DNA from 2 places in the Marinithermus hydrothermalis DSM 14884 genome. Region 2 is predicted to be linked to the other one. Evidence: riboswitches for the same ligand, from Rfam matches in the RefSeq annotation. Region 2 holds a riboswitch; the other holds the start of a gene.
The links. A riboswitch is a leader RNA that binds a small molecule or an ion and turns the genes downstream of it on or off. The one in region 2 is predicted to bind thiamine pyrophosphate.
Positions count from the first base shown of each region.

Region 1: it holds a riboswitch for thiamine pyrophosphate, as region 2 does, so the genes downstream of both, thiE (thiamine phosphate synthase) here and MARKY_RS01145 (thiamine ABC transporter substrate-binding protein) in region 2, are expected to answer to the same signal.

Region 1 is NC_015387.1:1,737,415-1,748,700, reverse strand. It holds gene MARKY_RS08820 (Ig-like domain-containing protein) at 1-76, shown strand, start outside; tRNA gene MARKY_RS08815 (tRNA-Ile) at 120-196, shown strand; gene MARKY_RS08810 (Kelch repeat-containing protein) at 556-1,512, shown strand; gene nucS (endonuclease NucS) at 1,509-2,255, opposite strand; gene MARKY_RS08800 (hypothetical protein) at 2,364-2,666, shown strand; gene MARKY_RS11450 (ABC transporter substrate-binding protein) at 2,748-3,698, opposite strand; gene MARKY_RS08790 (ABC transporter ATP-binding protein) at 3,691-4,437, opposite strand; gene MARKY_RS08785 (ABC transporter permease) at 4,438-5,193, opposite strand; gene thiD (bifunctional hydroxymethylpyrimidine kinase/phosphomethylpyrimidine kinase) at 5,239-6,015, opposite strand; gene thiC (phosphomethylpyrimidine synthase ThiC) at 6,012-7,334, opposite strand; gene MARKY_RS08770 (NAD(P)/FAD-dependent oxidoreductase) at 7,345-8,316, opposite strand; gene MARKY_RS08765 (thiazole synthase) at 8,313-9,107, opposite strand; gene thiS (sulfur carrier protein ThiS) at 9,113-9,307, opposite strand; gene thiE (thiamine phosphate synthase) at 9,288-9,917, opposite strand; TPP riboswitch at 9,994-10,103, opposite strand; gene MARKY_RS08750 (hypothetical protein) at 10,267-11,061, shown strand; gene MARKY_RS08745 (lipid-A-disaccharide synthase-related protein) at 11,064-11,286, opposite strand, start outside.
Region 2 is NC_015387.1:208,199-219,484, reverse strand. It holds gene MARKY_RS01150 (ABC transporter permease) at 1-525, opposite strand, end outside; gene MARKY_RS01145 (thiamine ABC transporter substrate-binding protein) at 535-1,578, opposite strand; TPP riboswitch at 1,604-1,711, opposite strand; gene MARKY_RS01140 (4-(cytidine 5'-diphospho)-2-C-methyl-D-erythritol kinase) at 1,758-2,594, opposite strand; gene ispD (2-C-methyl-D-erythritol 4-phosphate cytidylyltransferase) at 2,582-3,247, opposite strand; gene MARKY_RS01130 (UbiX family flavin prenyltransferase) at 3,232-3,795, opposite strand; gene MARKY_RS01125 (hypothetical protein) at 3,792-4,103, opposite strand; gene MARKY_RS01120 (alanine/glycine:cation symporter family protein) at 4,125-5,480, opposite strand; gene MARKY_RS01115 (DUF4388 domain-containing protein) at 5,510-6,307, opposite strand; gene MARKY_RS01110 (alpha/beta hydrolase) at 6,400-7,125, shown strand; gene MARKY_RS01105 (nitrilase-related carbon-nitrogen hydrolase) at 7,132-7,992, shown strand; gene MARKY_RS01100 (NAD+ synthase) at 7,989-8,837, shown strand; gene MARKY_RS01095 (metallophosphoesterase family protein) at 8,841-9,671, shown strand; gene MARKY_RS01090 (CoA-binding protein) at 9,676-10,107, shown strand; gene MARKY_RS01085 (A/G-specific adenine glycosylase) at 10,118-11,098, shown strand; gene MARKY_RS01080 (FAD-dependent oxidoreductase) at 11,063-11,286, opposite strand, start outside.

The DNA of each region.
Region 1 (11,286 bases), 740 kb from region 2:
CGCCACCACGGCCACGGTTATCGCGGTGGACGCGGTGGGGAACCGTACGGAACTCCCCGCCACGCCCAAGCCTTGACAGGAATGGCCTTCGTTGCTAGGATAACTCTCGCTGAGCGGATGGGCGATTAGCTCAGCTGGTTAGAGCGCACGCCTGATAAGCGTGAGGTCGGTGGTTCAAGTCCACCATCGCCCACCAAAGGGAAACAAGGACGGCCCCGGGCCAAGCAGCCCGGGGCCGTTGCGGTTCATGCCGCTCCACGACCGCTCAAGCCTCAAGGTGGTCTTACGGCTTGGGGTCCTAGGGATTCCTGCGCTTAGGGGCTGTTTCAATCCCCTGCGGAGCTAACGCTCCTTGCAACCCCCGCTATACCACACCCCGTTCCTGACGGGTTCCCCAGGCCGGTTTACGAGCGCGGCACGCTCCCACAGCCCCGTATGCATACGGGGTTTGTTCGATAAGAACGAGGAGAATAGGCGCTTCGGAAGGGTGGCGTTCGCGCTCGTAAGGGCGGTAGCTCCACCCCCTTCGCGTATGGTGGAGGCAAGGAGGCAATCATGCGGGGAATCCCCTGGGTTTGGGCGGGGCTGTTATGGGCCCTGTGGGTTGTGGGGCAGCCGGAGGGACGTTGGGAGTGTCTGGCCCCCCTGAGCACGGCCCGGCAGGAGGTGGGCGTGGCCGTCCTTGGGGGCCGGATCTACGCGGTGGGCGGGTTCAACCGCTTCGGCTTCACCCTGGCGAGCGCGGAGGTGTACGACCCCAGAACGAACCGTTGGGAACGCATCCCGGACCTGCCCGTGGCGGTGAACCACCCGGCGGCCGTGGCGCTCGAGGGCCGCTTGTACGTGCTGGGGGGGTACCGGGGGCCGGGGCTGACCCGGCCGACCGATCGGGTTCAGGTCTACGACCCTGCCGAGCACCGTTGGCGCCAGGTGGCTCCGCTGCCCGCGCCTCGAGGCGCGCTGGCCGCGGTGGCACTGGACGGCCGGATCTACGCGGTGGGCGGGGCTCGAGGCCGGGCGGTGGGGGAGTTGAGCGTGTACGACCCGCGGGCGGACCGTTGGAGGGTGGGCTCGCCCATGCCGACGCCTAGGGATCATCTGGGGGCCGTGGCGGTCGGGGGGCGCGTCTACGCGGTGGGGGGGCGCAACCGCCAAGCCTTCACCCTGGGGGCGCTCGAGGCCTACGATCCCACGACGGACCGCTGGGCGGTGTTGCCGTCCATGCCTAGGGGGCGTTCTGGGCACGCGGTGGCTGCGCTAGGGGGGTGCGTGTACGTGCTGGGCGGTGAGGGGAACCCAGCGGCGCCCAGCGGGAACTTCGCGCGGGTGGAGGCGTACGTGATCGCGGAAGCGCGGTGGGTGGGGTTGGGAGCGATGCCCACGCCCCGGCACGGTTTGGGCGCGGCGGTGCTGGGGGAACGGATCTACCTGCCCGCGGGCGCGGTGCGGCAGGGGTTGGGGGCGAGCGCGGTCCTCGAGGCGTACACCCCGCCGCCTTGCCCCACGCGCTAGAACAGGGGCGGCTGGGGGTCCGGCTCGGGTTCGGTGGGAAGAGCTTGGATCTCGGCGTACTCGAGCCCGGCCGTCTCGAGGGCGCGGCGGGCGGGGCGCGTGATGCTGGGCGCGGCGAGGATGCCGCGCACGGGCCGGTCGAGCTGGGCCTGCACCTGGTCCACGTACCGGCGGAGCTGGTGCACGGCCTCCTGGGTGGCCTTGCCGCGCTTGAGTTCGATGATAACGTACCGGCCTTCGCGGTCCAGGGCGTACAGATCCACGCCGCCCACCCCTACGGGGAGCTCCTCCTCGAGGATCGTGAGGCCGGGCTCGATCACGCTGGGGTTCGCAGCGAGGCGCGCGCGGAGCTGGGCTTCGGTGCCCTCGAGCCACACCGTGGCTTCCTCCATCTCGAAGGCAGTGGCGTGGTGCACCGCGCTCCAGGTGATCTCGAGGAGTTCGTCGGGGCGGTAGCGGATGGCGGTGAGGCGCAGGCCAGCCTCCGTGCACTCGAGGTGGAGGGCGTCGGTGCGGGGTTGCCAGTTGGTGGGTTTGACGAGGCGGGGGCCGTGGAGCTGGAGGCTGCCGTCCGCTTTGAGGAGCATGAGGAACTCGCCGTCCTGGCTGAGGCTCGCGGCGCGGCCGGTGTAGAGGACGGTGACGCGCCCGGCGAGTTGTACGACGCGCGTAGCGGCGCGGTGGGTTTGGATGAAGGCCTGGAGGGTGGCGGGGCAAAGGTCGTCGGGCACGTACACGCGCACGCGCGTAGTGTACCCTTCGTTGCGGGAGCTAGGATGGAACGGGTGCGTGAAATGGGTGGGGTTCTGGGGGCGGTGCGGGTATTACGCTAAGGGTAAGGAGGGGTTCGTATGCCGAAGGAGCAGGCGCGCCAACGCGTCGAAGCGGCCCTTGCAGCGCTGAAGCGGTGCCGGGAGCTCGAGGCCCTGGAGTACGGCGAGCAGTACGATGAAGTCACCCGCATGGAGGACGAGTCCCCGGCACCGGACCCGTGCGTGGAGGCGTTCAACCAGTTGGTGGGCGCGGTCGCCGCGTACGAGGCTGCAGGAGGGCATCGGGACGAGCTCGAGCTGGGCGCGGAGCGCGACGCGGTCTACCGCCAGCTGGAGAGCCGGCGGGCCTTGGAGCGTTGGGAGGACGAGGGAGGGGCTTAAGTACCCCACTGTGGCGGATGCTCCGGTGGATGCCCTAAAAGCGTGGCACAAGCGCTTTGGCGAGCGGGTGCTGGAGCTCCGTTACGGCTCGAGGCTGAGGTCCACCACCTCGGTGATGGGGCGCACCTTGGGGATGTACCCGAGCGTTTTGAGCATCTGGGCTACGGCCTCCATCTGGCGGAGGGCGGCCTCACTCACCCCGAAGCCGTAGCGGATGCGCCGGCGGGCCTGGGCGATGACCGTGACGCCGTCCACGGGGCCGTGGGGGGTCTGAACGCCTTGGGGGAAGTAGGTCTGAGCGAGGAGGCGGTTTACCGCGTCGGCTTGGGTTTCGGAGAGTGTAGCGGCCTTCTTGTGGGCTTGAAGCAGGGCGCGGAGGAGTCCGGGGCGTTCCGCGATGACCCGTTCGGTAGTGGCGAGGACCGGGCCGGTGGACTCGGGCCAGGCTTGGTTGATGTCGTAGACCTCGACGAGGTCGAGCTGGAGCCGGGCGATGGTAGTCCAGGGCTCGAGCATGACCGCGGCCTCGAGCTGGCCGGTGGCGAGTCCCGGCACCAGGTTGGGGGCTTTGGTGTGGATGAGGGTGAGGTCGCTTGTTTTGAGTCCGGCTTCCTTTAGGACCTGGCCGCGGAAGAGCACGTCGGGCATGCTGCCTTTGGGGAGGACGCCGACGCGCCGGCCGGCGAGGTCCTGGGGGGTTTGGATGCCGCTGTCCGCGCGGGCGAGAACGACCAGGTCGAAGTTCGCGGCTTTGCTCAGGATCTTGATCGGCGCGCCGCGCACCGCCCAGAGGTAGGCGGGGGCGAACCCGACGTAGACCGCGTCCAACTGGCCGGCGATCAGGGCTTGCATCATGGTGGGGCCGTCGCCGAAGGGGGTGAGTTCCACCTCGAGGCCAGCCTCCTCGTAGAGCCCGAAGGCGTCGGCGACGAGGGGGAGGGCTGCGGGTAGGACGTTCACGTAGCCGACGCGGGCGGTGGGTTGGGCGAGGGCGAGGCCGGCGAGTAGGGAGAGGAGCATCAGCTTACGCATGGGGCACCTCCGTTTGGACGCCGAGCAGGGCGAGGATTTCTCGTTTGAGTTCGGCGAGCCGGGGGGCACCGCGTGCCCGTGGTCTTGGGAGCGGCACGGGGACTTCCGCGAGGATCCGGGCGGGGCGCGGGGAGAGGACCACGACCCGGTCCGCGAGGAAGAGGGCTTCCTCCACGTCGTGGGTGACGAGGAGGACCGTGGGGCGGCGGGATTCCCAGAGGGTGACGAGCTCCTCCTGGAGTTTGAGCCGTGTGAGGGCATCGAGGGCACCGAAGGGCTCGTCGAGGAGGAGCACCTGGGGGTTCAGGATGAGCGCCCGGGCGAGGGCCGCACGCTGGCGCATGCCGCCGGAGACCTGGTGGGGGTAGTAGTGCTCGAAGCCCGCGAGGTGGACGCGGTCGAGCCAGGTGCGGGCTTGCTCGAGGGCTGCACGTTTGGGAACTCCGCACACCTCCAGGCCGAAGGCCACGTTGCGCTCCAGGGTGAGCCAGGGGAAGAGGGCCTCTTCCTGGAAGACCAGGATGCGCTGGGGGGACGGGCCGGTCACCGGCAGGCCCCCTACGGTGATCCGGCCCGAGCTGGGGGGTTCGAGGCCGGCGATGAGCCGGAGCAGGGTGGATTTCCCGCAGCCTGAGGGCCCGACGAGGGCGGTGAAAGTCTCGGCTTCTGTGCTGAGCGTGATGGGACCTAGGGCGTGGAGGTTCCCGTAGGTTTGGGTGACGCGCTCGAGCTGGATCATCTAGGCGTACCTCCAGCGCAACAGCTTGCGTTTGGCGAGGGTGAAGAGGCCGTTGTCGATGGCTGCGGAGAGCAGACCGATCGTGGTGATGCCGAGCAGGACCCGCGCCATGTCCCCGACCTGAGCGGCTGTGGCGATGGACCAGCCGAGGCCTACGTTGGTGCCGCCGAACATCTCCGCGGCGATCAGGGCGCGCCAGGCGTTGCCGAAGCCGGCCTGGGCGCCGGCGAGGAGGGTGGGGAGGGAGGCGGGCAGGTAGACCCGGAGGGCCAGGTGGTGGGGGCGAGCTCCCAGGTTGCGGGCGGCGGCGATGTGGACCCAGCGCATCTGTTCCACGGCGGCTATGGCGTTGATGGCGATGGGGAAGAGCGCGGCCAGCGTGATCACCCATAGGATCGCCCGGTCGCCGAAGCCGAGGATCAGGATCAGGAGGGGAAGGTAGGCGATGGGAGGCACGGCCTGGAGGATGGAGAGGAGGGCGCGGGCGTAGGCGCGGAAGATAGGCAGGATGCTGGCGAGAAGCCCGATCGTGACGCCGCTTCCCAAGGCCAAGGCGAATCCCGCCCCCAGCCGCAGGAGGGAGCGCCCTACCGAGGCGATGAACTCGGGGTCCTGTGCGGCGGTGGGCAGGGCGCGGAGCACCGCTTCCGGGGGGGGAAGCAGGTAGGCGGGAAGGGCGAGCGCGGCGAGTTTCCAGGCCAGGAGTAGGCTTCCGACAGCGGCAAGGAAGGGGCCGGAGCGGCGCAACCTACCCATGAGTGTATCTGTATCACGGGTATATGATCCCGTCAAGGGAGCGGGTCACGCCCAGTGGTTCAAGGGCCCCTGTCCCCGCCCAAGCCCCGGCGCCTCCCGGATCGCGCGGGTCACGAAGGCCTTGGCCTCCCGTACGGCCTCGAGCAGCCCCCGCCCCTGAGCGAGGAGGGCCGTGATGGCCGCGGCGTAGGTGCACCCCGTCCCGTGGGTGTGGGGGGTGGGATGGCGCGGGGCGGCGAGGCGGTGGAGCCGCCCGCCTTCCGCGAGGTAGTCCACCGCCTCCGCCTCCTCCAGGTGGCCTCCCTTGAGGAGCACGGCCCTAGGGCCGAGCTCGAGGAGAGCCAACGCGGCCTCGCGCATCTCCGCTTCGGTGCGGATCGGGCGGCCGAGAAGGGCCTGCGCCTCGTGCAGGTTGGGGGTGACGAGGGCGGCCTGAGGGAGGAGCTGAGCTTTTAGGACCTGGAGGGCCGCCTCGGCGAGGAGGGGCGGTCCGTGCGTCGCCGCCATCACCGGGTCGACCACCAGGGGGCGCACCCCGTACCGCTGGATTGCCCAGGCGACCGCTTCCACGACCTCCGCCGACCCTAAAGCGCCGGTCTTGGCCGCATCGGTGCCCAGGTCGGTCGCGACCGCGGCGATCTGGGCGACCACCAGCTCCGGCGGCAAGGGGTGGAGGGCCTGGATGCCCAGGGTGTTCTGCGCGGTGACGAGGGTGAGGGCGCTCGTGCCGTACACCCCGAAGCGGTGGAAGACCTTGAGGTCGGCCTGAACCCCGGCCCCGCCCCCGGAGTCCGAACCGGCGATGGTGAGGGCCCGCCTCACCCCGGGCGCACCTCGAGCTCGACGAGGCCTTGGCTGCGTTGCCCGCGCAGCACGGCCTCCACGAGGTTCATGGGGCAGTAGGGACCGCACATGCTGCAGGCCTTGGTCTTCGTGCCGCGGGCCTCGTAGATGCGGCGGGCCGCCTCGGGGTAGAGGGCGAGCTGGAACTGCGTTTCCCAGTCGAGCCGGTAGCGCGCCTCGGACATGCGGCGGTTGCGCTCGAGGTCCGGCCGACGGCCCCGCGCCACGTCCGCGATGTGCGCGGCGAGCTTGAAGGCGATCACGCCTTCCCGGACGTGCTCGGGCGTGGGGAGGCCCAGGTGCTCCGCGGGGGTTAGGTAGCAGAGCATGTCCGCCCCGTACCAGCCCGCGACCGCCCCGCCGATCGCGCCGACGATGTGGTCGAAGCCCGCGCCGGTGTCGATCGGCAGCATGCCCAGGATGTAGAAGGGCGCGTGGTTCGTGAGTTTTTTCTGGATCTGGACGTTGGTCTGGATCTCGTTGAGGGGGATGTGGCCGGGACCCTCCACCATGGCCTGCACGCCCGCTTGGCGGGCCCGTTCGACGAGTTCACCGATGATGAGGAGCTCCTGGATCTGGGGGCGGTCGGTGCTGTCCGCGAGGGAGCCCGGGCGGAGCCCGTCCCCCAGAGAGAGGGTCATGTCGTAGGTGCGGGCGATCTCGAGGAGGTCGTCGAACCGCGCGTAGAGGGGGTTCTCCTGGGCGTTCTGGAGCATCCAGGCCGCCATCAGCCCGCCGCCGCGTGACACGATCCCGGTCACGCGCTCGGCGTTGCGGTAGCGCTCCAGGGTGGCGAGCGTGACCCCGGCGTGCACGGTGATGTAGTCCACGCCGGCCCGGCCGTGCGCCTCGATGGTTTCGAACAGCTCGTCCGCGCTCATGTCGAAGAAGTTCTTCCGCGCCGCGGCCTTGAACTCCGCCTCGTAGATGGGCACGGTGCCGAGCGGGACCGTGGCGACCTCGAGGATGCGCGCGCGGATCGCGGCGAGGTCCCCGCCGGTGGAGAGGTCCATCACCGTGTCCGCGCCAGCCTCGATCGCGACGCGGGCTTTCTCCACCTCCTCCTCAGGGTTCACGTAGTCGTAGGAGGTGCCGAGGTTGGCGTTGACCTTGACGCGCATCCCCTCACCGATCGCGGTGAAGCGGGTGAGGGTGGTGTGGTTGGGGTTCGCGGGGATCACGACGCGCCCCGCGGCGACGAGCTCCCGGACCGTTTCGGGCTCGAGGCCCTCCTGTTCGGCGACGTACGCCATCTGCTCTGTGATGCGACCTTGTTTCGCGGCTTCCAGTTGGGTCATGGTCTGCTCCTTAAGGGATGGGGTGGGGTTTTGGGCCTAGGATGCGTTGGGTGAGGATGCGGGCCGTGGCCGGGGCGAGGAGCACCCCGTTGCGCCCGTGCCCGACCGCGGCCCAGACGCGGGGCTCGACGGGGCCGACCCAGGGGCGTTCGGCGGCCGGCCGGTGTCCCGCGTACACCTCTCGTAAGGGGGCGGTCTCCAGCCAGGGAAAGGTCTCGTGCGCGTAGTCCGCGAGCCAGCGGAGGCCCCAGAGGTTCGCGCTCCGGCCCCAGCCTTCGCGGCTCGTGGCCCCGACGTACACGCCGAGCGCGCGGGGCAGGAGGTACCCTTCCCCCACGAAGGCCGGGGTGTTGGGGGCGCGGCCCGCGAGGAGGAGGGCCTCGCCCCTTAAGGGCCGGACGGGCAGGCCGAACCGGGCCGACCAGGCGCCCGCGGCGAGGACGAGCTGCTCGGCGCGTAGCACCTCCCGCTCCAGATAGACGCGCACCCCGTCCACGGCGGCGTCGTACCCTCGGGCTTCGGCGGGGAGGATCCGGCCGCCCAGGCGCTCGAGGGCGGTGCGGGCCGCGTGCACGAGCGCCTGGGGGTCCACCTGCCCGCCGGGGTACTGCCGTCCGCCCCGCGCCCCCCGCACCCGGTCGAGGGGGGCGGGCAGGGGTTCGAGGGGGGCGAGGGCCTCGGCCTCGGCGTCCGAGCGGGCCACGACCCAGGTGCCCTCCAGAACCAGGGGCACCCGCACCCCGCTCGTCTCCTCCAGGGCGCGCACCAGCGCGGGGTAGCGCTCGAGGCTTTCCTCCGCCCAGGCGAGCAGCTCCCCGGAGAGCCCCTCGGCGTGCGGGGCGAGCATGCCCGCCGAGGCGCGCCAGGCCGCGCCGGGCTTGTCGGGCTCGAGGAGGGTGACCATCAGGCCCGCCCGTTGGAGGGCGTAGGCCACGAGGCTGCCGATCGCGCCTCCGCCGACGACGGCGACCTCGGTCCTCACGTGGGGGCCTCCGGTTGGGGGAGGGGGATCCCCGCGGTGGGGGAGGAGGGGCTCGCGGTGGCACGGGGGGGCATGGGGCCCGCGAGGTAGGCGGCCCGCCCGGCCTCGACGGCCTGGCGGAACGCGGCGGCCATGGCCACGGGGTCTTTGGCTTCGGCGATCGCGGTGTTCACGAGGACCGCGTCCGCGCCGAGCTCCATGGCCTCGGCGGCGTGGGAGGGCAGGCCCAACCCGGCGTCCACGACGACGGGGGCCGGGCGTTCCTTGGTGAGGATCTCGATGAAGGCCCGGCCCTTGAGCCCCCAGCCCGAACCGATGGGCGCGCCGAGCGGCATGACCGTGGCGGTACCGAGGGCCGCGAGTTTTTGGGCGAGGACGGGGTCGGGACCGATGTAGGGCAGTACGGTGAACCCCGCTTCCAGGAGCTCCTGGGCCGCGCGGTAGGTCTCGAGGGGGTCCGGCAGGAGGTACGTGGGGTCCGGGATCACCTCGAGCTTCACCCAGTTTGTGCCGGTGAGGGCGCGGGCGAGCTTGGCGATGCGCACGGCTTCCTCGGCGGTCCGGGCTCCCGCGGTGTTGGGGAGGAGGTGGTAGCGCGAGAGGTCCAGGGCCTCCAGCAGCCCCACGTGCCCCGGCGCGCCGAGTTCTACGCGGCGGATCGCGACGGTCACGATCTCGGCGCCGCTGGCCTCGAGGGCCTCGCGCATCACGCCGAAGTCCTTGAACTTGCCGGTGCCGAGCATCAAGCGGCTGTTAAAGGGCTTGCCGGCGATGACGAGGGGGTCGGGCATACGGGTCATCCTCCTTGCATGAGCGTGACGATCTCGACCTCGTCCCCGTCCGCGAGGGGGGTGTCGGGGAGTTCCCCGCGCGGGTAGACCTCGCCGTTCACGAGGACCGCGACCTGTTCAGGGTCGAGGCCGAACGCCTCGAGGAGTTCCGTTAGGGTCTGGCCCGCGGCGGGCACGGGCTTACCGTTCACGCGCACCATCCAGCACCTCCCGAAACCGCGCCGCGGCCCGCTCGGGGTCCGGGGCGTCCAGGATCGCGCGCACCACCGCGACCCGCCGCGCGCCGGCCTCGAGGACCTCAGGGAGGTTCTCGAGGGTGATCCCGCCGATCGCGTACCAGACCGCATCGGCCGGCAGGTGACGGGCCGCCCAGCGGACGTACTCGAGGCCCGCGGCCGGACGGCCGGGTTTGGTGGGGGTTGGCCAGACGGGGCCGATGGAGAGGTAGTCCACGCCTTCCTCGAGGGCGTTTCGGGCCTCTTCAGGGCGGTGGGTGCTGCGCCCGATCCGCCCGCTGAAGAAGCGCCGGGCCTCGTGGGGCGTGAGGTCCCCTTGACCGAGATGCACCCCGTCGGCTTCGGCGAGGGCGGCGAGGTCCGGCCGGTCGTTGAGGAAGAAGGGGACCCCGTACCGCCGGGCGAGGGGGCGGATGCGCCGGGCGAGGCCGAGGTAGGCTTGGGCTTCGGCGTCCTTGACCCGGAGCTGGAGGACCTCCACCCCGCCGGCCAGGGCGGCTTCGACGCGCGCGGTGAACTCTGCGGCGTCCCAGTGCGGCCTGGGGGTGGCTACCAGGTACAGCCGTCCCAACAAGTTCTCACCTCCCAGACCGGCGGAAGGTCTGGGAGGCGGGGCTCCCATGAATGAACGAGTTGTGAAAGGGGTGATGAACGTTTGCGCATGGCTTCCCTCCGCCGGTATTACCCGGATCAGGTTCCAAGGGTTCCTGGGAAACACCCAGGTCTCAGCCCCTCGATTGGAGCACCCCTAGCCTGTCAGGGTTTACGCTACCCCCTCTTGGCGCTCGGGGTCAAGTCCGTGTGGCCGGGGGCCTTCTCCTCGGGAGCGCTTAGGGGATTGGGCCGCGCTCTTCGCCCTTGGGTACGTGGCTTACGCGCGTGAAGCGGTGGACCGGCCGGAAGGGGCGGGTAGAGTAGGGGGGATGCGCCGGCTTGCGTGCGCCTTAGGGGTACTCCTTTCGCTGGCCTGGGCTCGCCCCGAGGCGGAGGTCGTGTTTCGCTGGGACCAAACCGCGGCCTCCCCGGGCGTGCCGAGCCTCAGCGTGGCCCTCGAGGACACCTGGGTCCACGGCGGCATCCAAGGGGCGTACCGCGCGGTGGCCCGGGTGCGCTTCGGGCTGGAGGCGTGGCTGGAGGAAGGGTTCGTGAACCTCCCCTTAGGCGAGGCCCGGCTGGAGCTAGGCAAGGCCCCGTTTATCCCCGAGCCGCGCTTCTCCGCGCGCCCCGCGGTCTGGGGCGCGGCGCTGCGCTACTACCCCCGGCACGACGTGACGCTCCAAGCCCTCCTCCTCGAGAGCGCTCCCCACGCCCTCTTCGGGGCGGAGTGGCGGACGGGTGCGTGGCGCGTGGGGGGGTACGCGCACCCGGCGGGCGGGCTGGCCTTCGCGGAGCGCCGCGGGCGGGGGTGGGGCGTGTACGGCGTGGCGGGCGTACGGCAGGGGGAGGTCCTGCCGGGGTTCGGGCTCCGAGGGCGCTGGTCGGGGGTTGAGTACCGGCTGGAGTGGAGGCTCGAGGCGGGGGTGTGGGGCCAGGCAGAGGCGCGACTGGCGCGGGGAGTGCACCTCGAGGCGCACGGGCGCTGGTGGCCGGGGCGCGTGGGGACGGTGGGGGTCGCGGGACGCTGGGGGGCGGACGGTGCGCAGGTGGGCGCGGGGGTGGATCTGCTCCTCGAGCCGGGGTTCGCGTGGCGGGTGTTCGTGGAGGTGCGGGGACGCTAGGCCTAGCCCACCGTGGTGCTGAGGTCCTCCGCGATGCGCTGCGCGCCGCCGGGGGGGCCCATGCGCTCGCGCCCGGCGGCCTGGGCTCGGCGGTAGCGGTCGGGGTGCTCGAGAAGGGCCCGGGCCGCCTCAGCGAGGGCCTTGGGGTCGGGCGGGACGAGGGTGAGCGCCTCCCCGAGCAGCCGCTGCTGGGCCCGCGCGAAACCTGGGGTGTACTGCGGGCCT
Region 2 (11,286 bases):
GAGGAGGGGCAGGCTCGCCCGGAGGAAGGCCCGCACGGCCCCCGCGCCCAGGACCCGCGCGGCCGCCTCCAGCCCCTCCCCCACCCGCGCGAGGACCCCCACGAGCATGCGCAGGACCAGGCCCAGGTTGTAGAACACCGCGCCCCAGTACAACGCCCAGGGGGTGCCGGAAAGGTCCACCCCGAGCACGCCCCGGGGCCCGACCAGGGCCAGGAACCCCATGGCCACCACGATCGTGGGCAGCACGAACGGCACGGTCGCGAAGGCCAGGAGGAGGTCCCGGCCGGGAAAGGCGTAGCGGAAGGCGTACGCGAGCGGCACGGCGAGCAGCAGGACCAGGAGGCTCGAGCCAAGCCCGTACTCGAGGCTCCAGACGAGCCGCCCCCAGTAGTAGGGGTCCTGGAGGGCGGTTTGCAGGCCGTAGCCCGTGCCTAGATGCAGGACCCGCACCAGGGGCCACCCCAGCGCAAAGAGTAGGAACAGCGCGACGGGGAGGGCCAGAAGGTGCGGGGTCCAGCGGGGCATCGCGTCACGCTACCGTCGGGCGGCCTCGACCTCGTCCGGGCTCGCGCCGCGAAGCACCACCTGGGTCCACTCGCGGATCCAGCGCTCGCGGTTTTGCGCGATGACCTCGGGGTCCACCCGCGCGGGCTCGAGGGGCACGTCTGCCCAGCGGAAGAACTCGGGGAGCTCGGCGTCGCGCCGCACCGGGTAGACGAACATCTCGGTGGGGATGTTCTCCTGCACGGGTTTGGAGAGGAACCAGTCGATGAAGCGCTCCGCGGCCTCGCGGTTCTTGGTGCCTTTGAGGATCCCGATGAACTCCACCTGCAGGAAGCTGCTCTTGGGGAGGAGCAGGTTCCCGGTGGGGGGCGTGGTGTACCGGCCTTCGGAGAAGTAAACCTCGGCCGCGGGGCTCGTGGTGTAGCTCACCACGAGGGGGCGGTCCCCGCCGTAGGGGGTGAAGGCGCTGAAGTACGCCTCGCTCCAGCCTTGGGCTACCTTGACGCCGCCGTCGCGGAGGCCGGCCCAGAAATCCAGGTACCCGTCCTCCCCGAACGCGGCGACGGTCGCGATCAGGAACGCGAGGCCCGGGCTGGAGGTCGCGGGATTCTCCACCACGAGCCGAGAGGCGTACTCGGGGCGGGTCAGGTCCTCGAAGCGCTGGGGTAAGGGCAGCGCGTCGAACGCGGCCTTATCGTAGTTCAGCGCCACGTACCCGAAATCAGTAGGGATGGCGTGGAAGGTGGGGTCGAGGAGGAACTCGCTCTTGAGGTTCCGGATCTCCGGGGAGACGTACGGCTCGAGGATGCCCGCCTCCAAGGCGCGGGAGAGGAAGGTGTTGTCGAACCCGTAGATCACGTCGGCGATCGGGGCGCCCTTGGAGAGGATCGCTTTGTTGAGGGTCTCGCCCGCGTCGCCGCCCTCGATGAAGCGCACCTGAATCCCGGTTTCCTCCTGGAACTGCTGGATCAGGGCCTCGTCCAGGCTGAAGCTCGAGTGGGTGAGTACGGTGAGTTCGGTCGCAAAGGCCGTACCCAGGAAGAGCGTGAGTGCGAGCAGTAGGGTTCGCAGCATAATACCCCCTTTCCGTCACCGGAAGGGGAAGGCGCCGTCACCTTCCCTACGCCGGCATTACCCGGTTCAGGTTCCAAGGGTTAGGCCGGTCGGCCTTCTCAGCCCCCCTAGGGGAGCACCCCCGGTGACGCTACGAGTATACGCCACGCCCCCTACAGCGAAAAGAGCGCGCGGCTCCGTTACGGGCTGGGCACCACAAGCCGCGCCGCGCGCACCCAGAACCCTGGGAAGTCCGCCTCGAGCCGCGCCGCGAACCACCGGGCCTCCTCCGCGTCCCGGGCCAATCCGAAGACCGTCGAGCCCGAGCCGCTCATCAACACGCCCCGCAAGCCCCGCCGTACAAGCGCGGCCTTCAAGCGGGCCACCTCCGGGTAGCGCCGGAAGACGGGGGCCTCGAGGCTGTTGAAGTACGGGGGCGCCTCCCCAGCCAGAAGCGCCGCCCGCACCGCCGCGACCGGTAGGGCCTCCCCCCACTCCTCCGGCCGCAGGTGACGGTACGCCTCCGCCGCGGCCACCGGCACCCCGGGGTTCACGAGGACGAGGTGCGCCTCCAAGGGCTCGAGCCACACAAGCCGCTCCCCCACCCCGCGCCCCTCGGCGAGCCCGCCCCGGAGGAGGAAGGGCACGTCCGCGCCGAGCGCGCGCGCGATTGGCTCGAGGGCCACCCCCGCCGGGTACAGCGCCGCAAGGCCCCGGAGCACCGCCGCGGCGTCCGCCGAGCCGCCCCCAAGCCCCGCCGCGATCGGGAGGTGTTTTTCCAGCACGATCCGCACGCCGCCCGGGTGCCCGGCGGCCTCGAGGTAGGCCTGGGCCGCGCGGTAGGCGAGGTTCGCAGAGCCCGTGGGGAGGGACCGGCCGCGCACCTCGAGGCGGATGCCGTCGGGGCGGGGCTCGAGGGCGACCCGGTCCGCGACGCTGACCGTGGCGAAGAGGGTGTGCAGCTCGTGGTACCCGTCCGGCCGGCGGCCAAGGACGCTGAGCCCCAGGTTGACCTTGGCGTGGGCTAGGGTCTCCATACCGCCGCGAGTCCTTCCGCGAGGAGCAGGTCCTCGGGGTAGGTGATCTTGAACATGCGCCGGTCCCCCTCCACGAGGGCCACGGGGTACCCGAGGCCCAGCACGAGCTGCGCGTCGTCCGTGGCCTGGACGCCCTTGGCGCGGGCCCACTCGTGCGCCTCGAGGAGCACCGCGCGGAAGAACCCTTGGGGGGTCTGCACGAGCCGGTGGCGTTCGCGGTCGCGCGCCGGCCCGTAATGCCCGCGCTCGTCCTCGATCAGGGTGTCGGGCACGCGCACCGCGGGCGCGGCGGCTCCCTCGCGCCGCGCGGCGGCGAGCACGCGGTCCACCACCGCCCGTACCACGAAGGGCCGGGCCACGTCGTGCACCAGCACGTACCCGCCCTCCGCGGCCGTGAGGAGGGTGTACACGCTCTCCTGGCGCGTGCGCCCCCCCGGGAGGAACCGCACCTTCGCGCCCCTGGCGGGAGGCTCGAGGCCGGGCGGCAGCGCGACGAGCACCTCGTCCGCCCAGGCGAAGGCCTCGAGGGCCCAGTCCAGCAGGGTTTTCCCGCCCACCCGGACGAGGGCCTTGGGCCCCCGGCCGAGCCGGGTGCCCTGACCCGCCGCGGGGAGCAGCACCGAGACCGAGTGCGCGATCACGCCTCTTTCCACCGGGGGCTCCTCGGGTACTCGAGGCCCAAGAGGTCCAGGACCCGCTGCGTGATGAAGCCCAGGAGGTCCGGGATCGTCTGGGGCTTGTGGTAAAAGCCGGGGCTCGCGGGCAGGATCACCGCGCCGGCCTCGGCGGCCTGGACCATGGCGCGCAGGCTCGGGAGGGGGAGGGGCGCCTCGCGCGGCACGAGGATGAGGGGGCGGCGTTCCTTGAGGTGCACGTAGGCCGCGCGGGTCAGGAGGTTGTCCGCGAGGCCGTGCGCGACCTTAGCGAGCGTGGTGGCGCTGCAGGGAATCACCACCATGCCCCGCGTGGGGAAGGAGCCCGAAGCGATCGGCGCGCCGACGTCGCGGTCGTCGTGCACCACGTCCGCGAGGGCGGTGAGCTGCTTCGGGCTGGCTCCTAGCTCCTCGGCGATCACGCGCTTGGCCCCTTGGGTGAGGACGAGGTGCGTCTCCACCCCCTCGATCCGCCGGAGGGTCTCGAGCAGGTCCGCGGCGTACGGGACGCCGGAGGCGCCGCTGATGCCGACCACCACCCGGTTCATGCGGGCCGGAACAAGAAGATGAGGAGGGTGGCCGCGAGGTAGCTCACCCCGGCGGTGCGGGCGTCCCGGCGCGTCCCCAGGTGCACCCCGATCGCGGCGAGCACCGCAACGAAGGGGTGCGTGAGGGGCGGGCGCGCCACGGGCGGCAGCGCGAAGTACGCGAGGACCCCCAAAAGGATCAGCAGGTCGTACAGGCCCGCGAGGCCTCGAGCCCAGCGGGGCGTCTCCCGCTGCGTGAGGAGGTACGCCCCGACCAGCAGACCGATGAGCAAAACCGTGTATCCCAGACCGATGTGCAACCCAACCATGCCTACTATTGTAGGCGGGCTTCACGCATCCCGTGGGGGCGTCCACGGCTCGCCCTGGAAGAAGCCGCGCACGAGTCGCGCCACGAGGCCGCCCAGTGCGATCAGCGCGATCAGGTTAGGGATGGCCATCAGGCCGATCAGCATGTCCGAAACCGCGAGGAAGGCCTCGAAACCCCCGAGGCCGCCCACGAAGGCGAGGGTGATGAAGGTCAGGCGGTACGGCCACCGGATCCCGTCCCCGAAGAGGAAGGAGGCGGCCTCCTCCCCATAAAACCCCCAGGACACGATCGTGGTGAAGGCGAACAAGGCTACCGCCAGGGCAAACAGGACGTCGCCGGCCGGGAAGGTCGAGAAGGTCGCGACCGCGACGGCGGAGGCGCCCGAGCCTTCCCGCCACACCCCCGCGGAGAGGATGGCGAGGGCGGTCAGGGTGTTGATCACGATCGTGTCCAGAAAGACCTCGACCACGCCCCAGAACCCCTGGCGTACCGGGTGGTCCACCTGGGCCTGCGCGTGCGCGATCGCGGCCGAACCCAGCCCGGCCTCGTTTGAGAAGATCCCGCGCCCCACGCCGGCCTGCACCACCTGTATCAGCGCGTACCCGCCGATCCCCCCGGCGGCGGCCTCAACGCCCAGCGCGCTCTGGAAGATCTGCGCGAGGACCTGGGGGAGGGCGTCCGCGTTCAGCACGATCACCCCGAGGGCCAAGACCACGTAGAGCAGGATCATGAGGGGGATCGCGGCCTGCGCGAACCGCGCCACGCGCTTAATGCCCCCGCCCAGCACGACCGCGACGATCAAGGCGACCGAGAGGCTGGTGATCGCGGTGGGCACGCTGAAGGCCTGCTCGAGGCTGCCCGCCACCGCGCTGGTCTGGGCGAGGTTTCCCGCGCCGAACGCCGCCAGCGCCACGAAGATCGCGACGATCCCGCCCAGCCAGGGCAGGCCCAGACCCCGCGCGATGTAGTAGAACGGCCCGCCGGAGACGGAACCGTCCGCGAACTGCTGGCGGAAGTGCACCGCGAGGGTGGCTTCGGCGAACTTGGTGGCCATCCCCACGAGGGCTGCGACCCACATCCAGAGGATCGCGCCGGGCCCACCCGCGAGGATCGCGACGGTCACCCCGAGAATGTTCCCCACCCCGACCGTCGCGCCCATCGCGACCATCGTGGCTTGGAAGGGGGTGATCTCCCCCCCGAAGCCGAGGGCGCGCTCGCGCACGGCGCCCAATGTCTCGCGCAGCACCACCCCGAAACGGGTGAACTGCACGAACCCCGTGCGCCAGCTCATGTACAGGCCGACCAAGAGGAAGACCGCTAAGGCTTCCCTACCGAACACCCACCGGGTGATTAACCCCACCAGGTCCATAAAGGTCATGCATACCTCCCGCGTGCGAATACGTCGCGCTACAACACCTCAGGCCATACCTCGAGCTCCACCCCCCGCCCGAGCCGGAGCTGACGGAGGTCCTTGTCATTCAGCATGATACGCTGCGGGATTCCAGCGCGCGCCTTGAGGGCGAAGGTGGCCTCCACGCCCTTCGGGGTGCGCACCCGTACCCCGAACCCCCGCTTGAGGGCGCGGGCCCACTCGTTGTACAGGGCCTCATCCACGTACGCCACCCCCCGCTCCGGTCCGTACAACGGCAACGCGACCAGCCGCTGCGCCTCGAAAGCCAGGGGCGGCACGGACCGCAGCACCCCCGAGGCGATCAGCCGGTCGAGGGAGACCGCGACCTCGAGGGGCGGGACCTCGCCGTGCACGAGCACCCGCCACACGCTCTGGCCCTCGGCGAGGCTCAGCACCTGGACGTCCTCCGGTCGGAGCTGCTGCTGACCGTTCCCGTCCCGGAGCCGGAGCACCTCCCCCCAGTCCTCGGGGATGTGCTTGAGCGCCTCCCAGCGGGCGGTGGCCTCGAGCAGGTGAGTCAGCAGGAGCTCGGTCGTGGTCTCGATCGTCGTCCTCCCGTCGGGCTCCTCCTGGACGAGGAACTCGAAGGGCGCGCGCTTCAAGCCGGCCAGCAGGGCCAGGGCCGGCATGCCTTCCCGCGCCTCGACAACCGCGTGCACCACTCGGCCGCCGGCGAGGCGGACGCGCCCCTCGAACCATGGGGGCCGGACCACCAGCACCCCGCTCCGCCCCGCCGCGCACAGCGTCTGCACCAGCGTTCCCAGTGGGAAATCCGATACGTTACCCTTGAACACGCTCCCTCCCGCGAGCTATACCCCTGGCATACTTTCCTTTTATTCTAAACACGCGCCTCCGGCTTCCCCAACCCCTACGGCATAATGAGCGTATGCCCGGCGTACTCGTACTGCACGGCTTCACCTCGCACCCCGAGCGCACCATGGGCCCCCTACCCGAGCGGCTTCGCGCCGCGGGGTTCACCGTCGCCCAGCCCGCCCTAAGAGGACACGGCACGCGCCCCGAGGACCTCGCGGGAGTGCGCTGGGAGGACTGGCTCGAGGACGCCCGGGCGGCGTACGCGACGCTGCCCGAACCCCGCGCGGTCGTGGGGCTGAGCATGGGGGGGTTGCTCGCAGCCTGGATCGCGGCAGAGGGCGAGGCCCGGGCCCTCGTGGCCCTCGCGCCCGCGCTGGGTTTCGCGAACCCCCTCGCGCCCCTCGCGCCCTACCTCGCCCCGCTCATCCCGCGCTTCCCCGGCCCGGACTCGATCCGGGACCCCGAACGTAAGCGCCGCAACCCTAACTACCCGTACTTCCCCACCCGCGCCTTCGTCGAGCTCCTCGAGCTCGCCCGGGCCACGCCCGCCCGCCTGGCAGAGGTCTGGTGCGCGGCGCTCGTGGTGGAGGCCGGGCACGACCGTGTCGTACCCGCTCGGGCGGTGCGGCGCTACCACGCCCTGCTCGGCAGCACGCACAAGGAGCACGTGCGCTTCCCCGAAAGCGGGCATGACCTTTTGCTGGACCTCGAGGACGAGCGGGTGGCGGCCTTCGTCACGGACTGGCTGGTTCGGGTGCTCGCCCCCACCCCGCCCAGCCCGCCCGAGCGCGTAGACTAAGACCGGATGATACGCCACGCCGTACTGCAACTCCGGCCGGAGAAAGGCCACATTAAGCAAAACCTGGCCCACCTCAAGGAGGCCCTGTTGGCCCTGAAGCCCGAGCGGCCCGAGGTGGTGGTGCTGCCCGAAGCCTACCCCACCGGGTACTTCCTGCAAGGCGGGGTGCGCGAGCTCGCCCTGACCCAGGAGGAGCTCCACGAAGCCCTCGCCGAGCTGCACGCCGAGGTCTGGAAGGACCCCCTCGACCTGGTGATCGGGTTCTACGAGCGGGACGGGGGGGAGTACTACAACAGCGCGGCTTACCTCGAGCTCGGCGGGCGGGGGATCCTGCACGTGCACCGCAAGGTCTTCCTGCCCACCTACGGGGTTTTCGACGAGGAGCGCTTCCTCGCCCGTGGGCACGACGTGCGGGCCTTCGACACCCGGTTCGGCCGCGCCGCGGTCCTGATCTGCGAGGATTTTTGGCACTCGATCACCGCCACGATCGCTGCCCTCGACGGAGCGGAGGTGATCTACGTGCCCTCCGCGAGCCCCGCGCGGGGGTTCACCGGGAAGGAACCCGCGAACGTCGCGCGCTGGAAGGCGCTCGCTGCGGCCGTCGCCGCGGAGCACGGCCTGTACGTGGTGCTCGCCTCCCTCGTCGGCGCGGAGGGCGGCAAGATGCTCTCCGGCGGCAGCGTCGTCGCGGGCCCCGAGGGCGGCCTGCTCGCCGAAGCCCCCCTGTTCGAGGAGGCGCTGCTCCTCACCGAGATCGACCTCGAGCGCATCCCCCCCGTGCGCTACGACAACCCCCTCCTCGCCGACCTCAAGTCGGGCCTGCCCCTGGTCTTCCCCGAGTTGAAGCGGATCGTGGAGGCGCTATGAAGATCATCCGCAAGCCCCCCCAAGGCGAGGTCCTCGAGCTGAACTACCCGCTCGTGGCGGACTACCTCACGCGGTTCATCCGCGAGGAACTCGCCTGGCGCGGGTACACCAAGGCCGTGGTCGCCGTCTCGGGCGGCGTGGACTCCGCCACCACCCTGGCCCTCGCCGTGCGCGCCCTCGGCCCCGAGAACGTGCACGCCCTCGCCCTGCCCCACCGTGACTCGCGCCCCGAGTCCCTCGAGCACGCCCGGCTCGTCGCCCAGACCTTCGGGGTGGCCCTCGAGGTGGTGGACATCACCCCGATGGTGGAGGGGTACGCGGCCCAGACCCCGGACCTGACCCCGCACCGCAAGGGGAACGTGATGGCCCGTTGCCGCATGATCGTCCTGTTCGACAAGTCCATGGCGTACCACGCCCTGCCCCTCGGCACCGGGAACAAGACCGAGCGGTTGTTCGGGTACTTCACCTGGAACGCGGACGACACCCCGCCCGTCAACCCCCTGGGCGACCTGTACAAGACCCAGGTCTGGGCGCTCGCGCGGTACCTCGGGGTGCCGGAGGTGGTGGTGGAGAAACCCCCCACCGCGGACCTCATCCCCGGCCAGACGGACGAGGCCGACCTGGGGGTGCAGTACCGCCGGGCGGACGTGATCCTCGAGCACTACCTCAAAGGGTACCCGGACGCGTACATCCGCCGGCTGGGGTACACCCCCGAGGAGATCGCGCTCGTAAAGCAACGCGTGAACCGCACGCACTGGAAACGCGCCCTGCCCACGGTGGCCTTGGTGAGCACCACCGCGATCCACGAGTTCTACCTGCGCCCCCTGGACTACCGGACGGAGTGAGTCGTGCGCCTCGCGGTCCTCGCCGACATTCACGGGAACCTGCCCGCCCTCGAGGCGGTCCTCGAGGACCTCGAGGCCGTCCGGCCGGACCTCGTGGTGGTGAACGGGGACCTGATCCACCGGGGCCCCATGAACCGCGCGGTCCTCGAGCGGGTGTGGGAGGCCCCCTTCCGGTTCACGCTAGGGAACCACGACGACCTGGTGCGCCGCTGGGCCCAGCGCGACCCCGCGCTCGCCGCGGACCACCCGCTCGCCCCTTCCCTCGCCTGGACGGCCGCGCAGCTAGAAGCGGCGCACCTGGAGTGGATCCAAACCCTTCCGTTCGGGGTGGAGCTCGAGACGCTCGGCCTCCGCGTCCACCACGGCTCGCCGCGCCACTACCGCGAGGGGTACGGCCCCCACCTGAACGAGGCCGCCCTCGCCGAGATCACGCGCGCCTACCCGGCCCGCGTCCTCGTGGGCTCGCACACGCACAAGCCCTTCGTCCTGGAGCACGGCGGCACGCTCGTCCTCAACACCGGCGCGGTCGGCGCGCCGTTCAACGCCGACCCCCGGGCGCAGTACCTCCTCCTCGAGATCACGTCCGAGGCGGTGCGGTTCGAGCACCGCTACCTCCCCTACGACCGCGAGGCGGCCCTGCGCGCCTTTCACACGAGCGGGTTCCTCGCGGAGGTCGGGCTCGTCGCGGAGATCTTCTACACCGAGCTGCGCACCGCGCGCTCGCACCTGGTGCCGTTCCTGTTGTGGCTCGAGCGCGAGGGCCGCGCGTTCGGCCCGGAGGCCTGGCGGGCCTATCAGCAAGCGGCGCCTGAGCGGTTCAGTCCGGTAGGGTAAGGGCATGCACGAGCTCCGCACGGACGAGGAGATCAAGGCCGTGCTCGAAACGGCCCGCACCATCGCGGTGCTGGGGGCGCACGTCCGCCCGGAAAAACCCGCGCATTACGTGCCCGCGTACCTGCACCGGCAAGGGTACCGCGTCCTGCCGGTGAACCCCGTGTACGCGGGGCGCGTCCTGTGGGGCGAGGTGGTGCGCCCCGCGCTCGAGGCGCTCGAGGAGCCCGTGGATATCGTGAACGTGTTCCGCCGGAGCGAGGCCCTGCCGGCGCACCTCCCGGACCTGCTCGCGATGCACCCCCGGCCGCGGGTGGTGTGGTTCCAGCTCGGCATCCGCAACGACGCGGTCGCCGCGGCGCTGACCGCGCACGGCATCCGGGTGGTGCAGGACCGCTGCACGCTCGCGGAGCACCAACGGCTCCTCGGGAGCCGTTAACGGAGGCGCTATGCTGCGCGAATTGCGCCCGTTTCAAGACGCGGTCCTCGCCTGGTACCGCGCGCACCGGCGGGCCTTGCCCTGGCGGGGCGAGACCGACCCTTACCGCATCCTGCTCTCGGAGGTGCTCTTGCAGCAGACCCGCGTGGAGCAGGCGATCCCCTACTACCACCGGTTCCTCGAGGCCTTCCCCACCCTCCAAGCCCTGGCCGAGGCCCCGGAGGAGGCGGTGCTGAAGGCCTGGGAGGGCGCCGGGTACTACGCGCGCGCCCGAAACCTCAAGCGCCTCGCCGAGGCCACGCCGCACGGCCTGCCCCGCACCTACCGGGAGTTGTTGGCCCTGCCCGGCGTGGGGCCGTACACCGCGGCCGCGGTGGCCTCGATCGCGTTCGGCGAGCCGGTCGCCGCGGTGGACGGCAACGTCCGCCGGGTGCTGGCGCGGCTCTTCGCCGTTCCCGAGCCTCGCCCGGCGTGGCTTAGGGAAACGGCCCAGGCCCTGCTGGCGCGCGAGGCGGCCGGGGAGTGGAACCAGGCCCTCATGGAGCTCGGCGCGACGGTCTGCACGCCGCGCGCCCCCCGGTGCGCGGCCTGCCCCGCGGCCCGCTGGTGCCGGGGCCGCGCGACCCCCGAGCGCTACCCCGCCCCGAAACCCCGCACCGCCCGGAGCGTTCCGGCCGCGGCCCTCGTCCTCGCGGGCCGCGCGGGGTACGTCCTCGAGCGGCGCGACGGGAAGAGCCTCGGGGGGCTTTGGGGGTTCCCCCTGGCCGAGGGAGAGGCCGCCCTCGAGCGCCTCCAGGCGCGGTACGGGGTGCGCGCGGCGCGGCGGGTCGGGACGGTGCGGCACGCGTTTACGCACAAGAAGCTCACCGTCGCGGTGTGGTACGCTCGGACCGCCCAAGCCGGGGAGGACCCCCACGCGCGCCCCTTGTCGAAGCTCGACCGGAAGATCCTGGCGTTACTCGAGCGCCTCCCCGAGCCGCCGGCCCTCTAGGGCCATCTCGGCGTAGGTGCCGCGCCCCAGCACGCAAAGCCCCACGCCGTACAGGCCCTCCAGGCGCACCAGGCGGAAGTCCTCCCGCCGCCACTCGCCCGGCGCGAAGGCCGCGTAGGCCACGCGGTAGGCGGGCTGGCCCTCCTGGGCCGCCACCGCCTCCTCGCGGGTGACGAAGGTGAACCCGT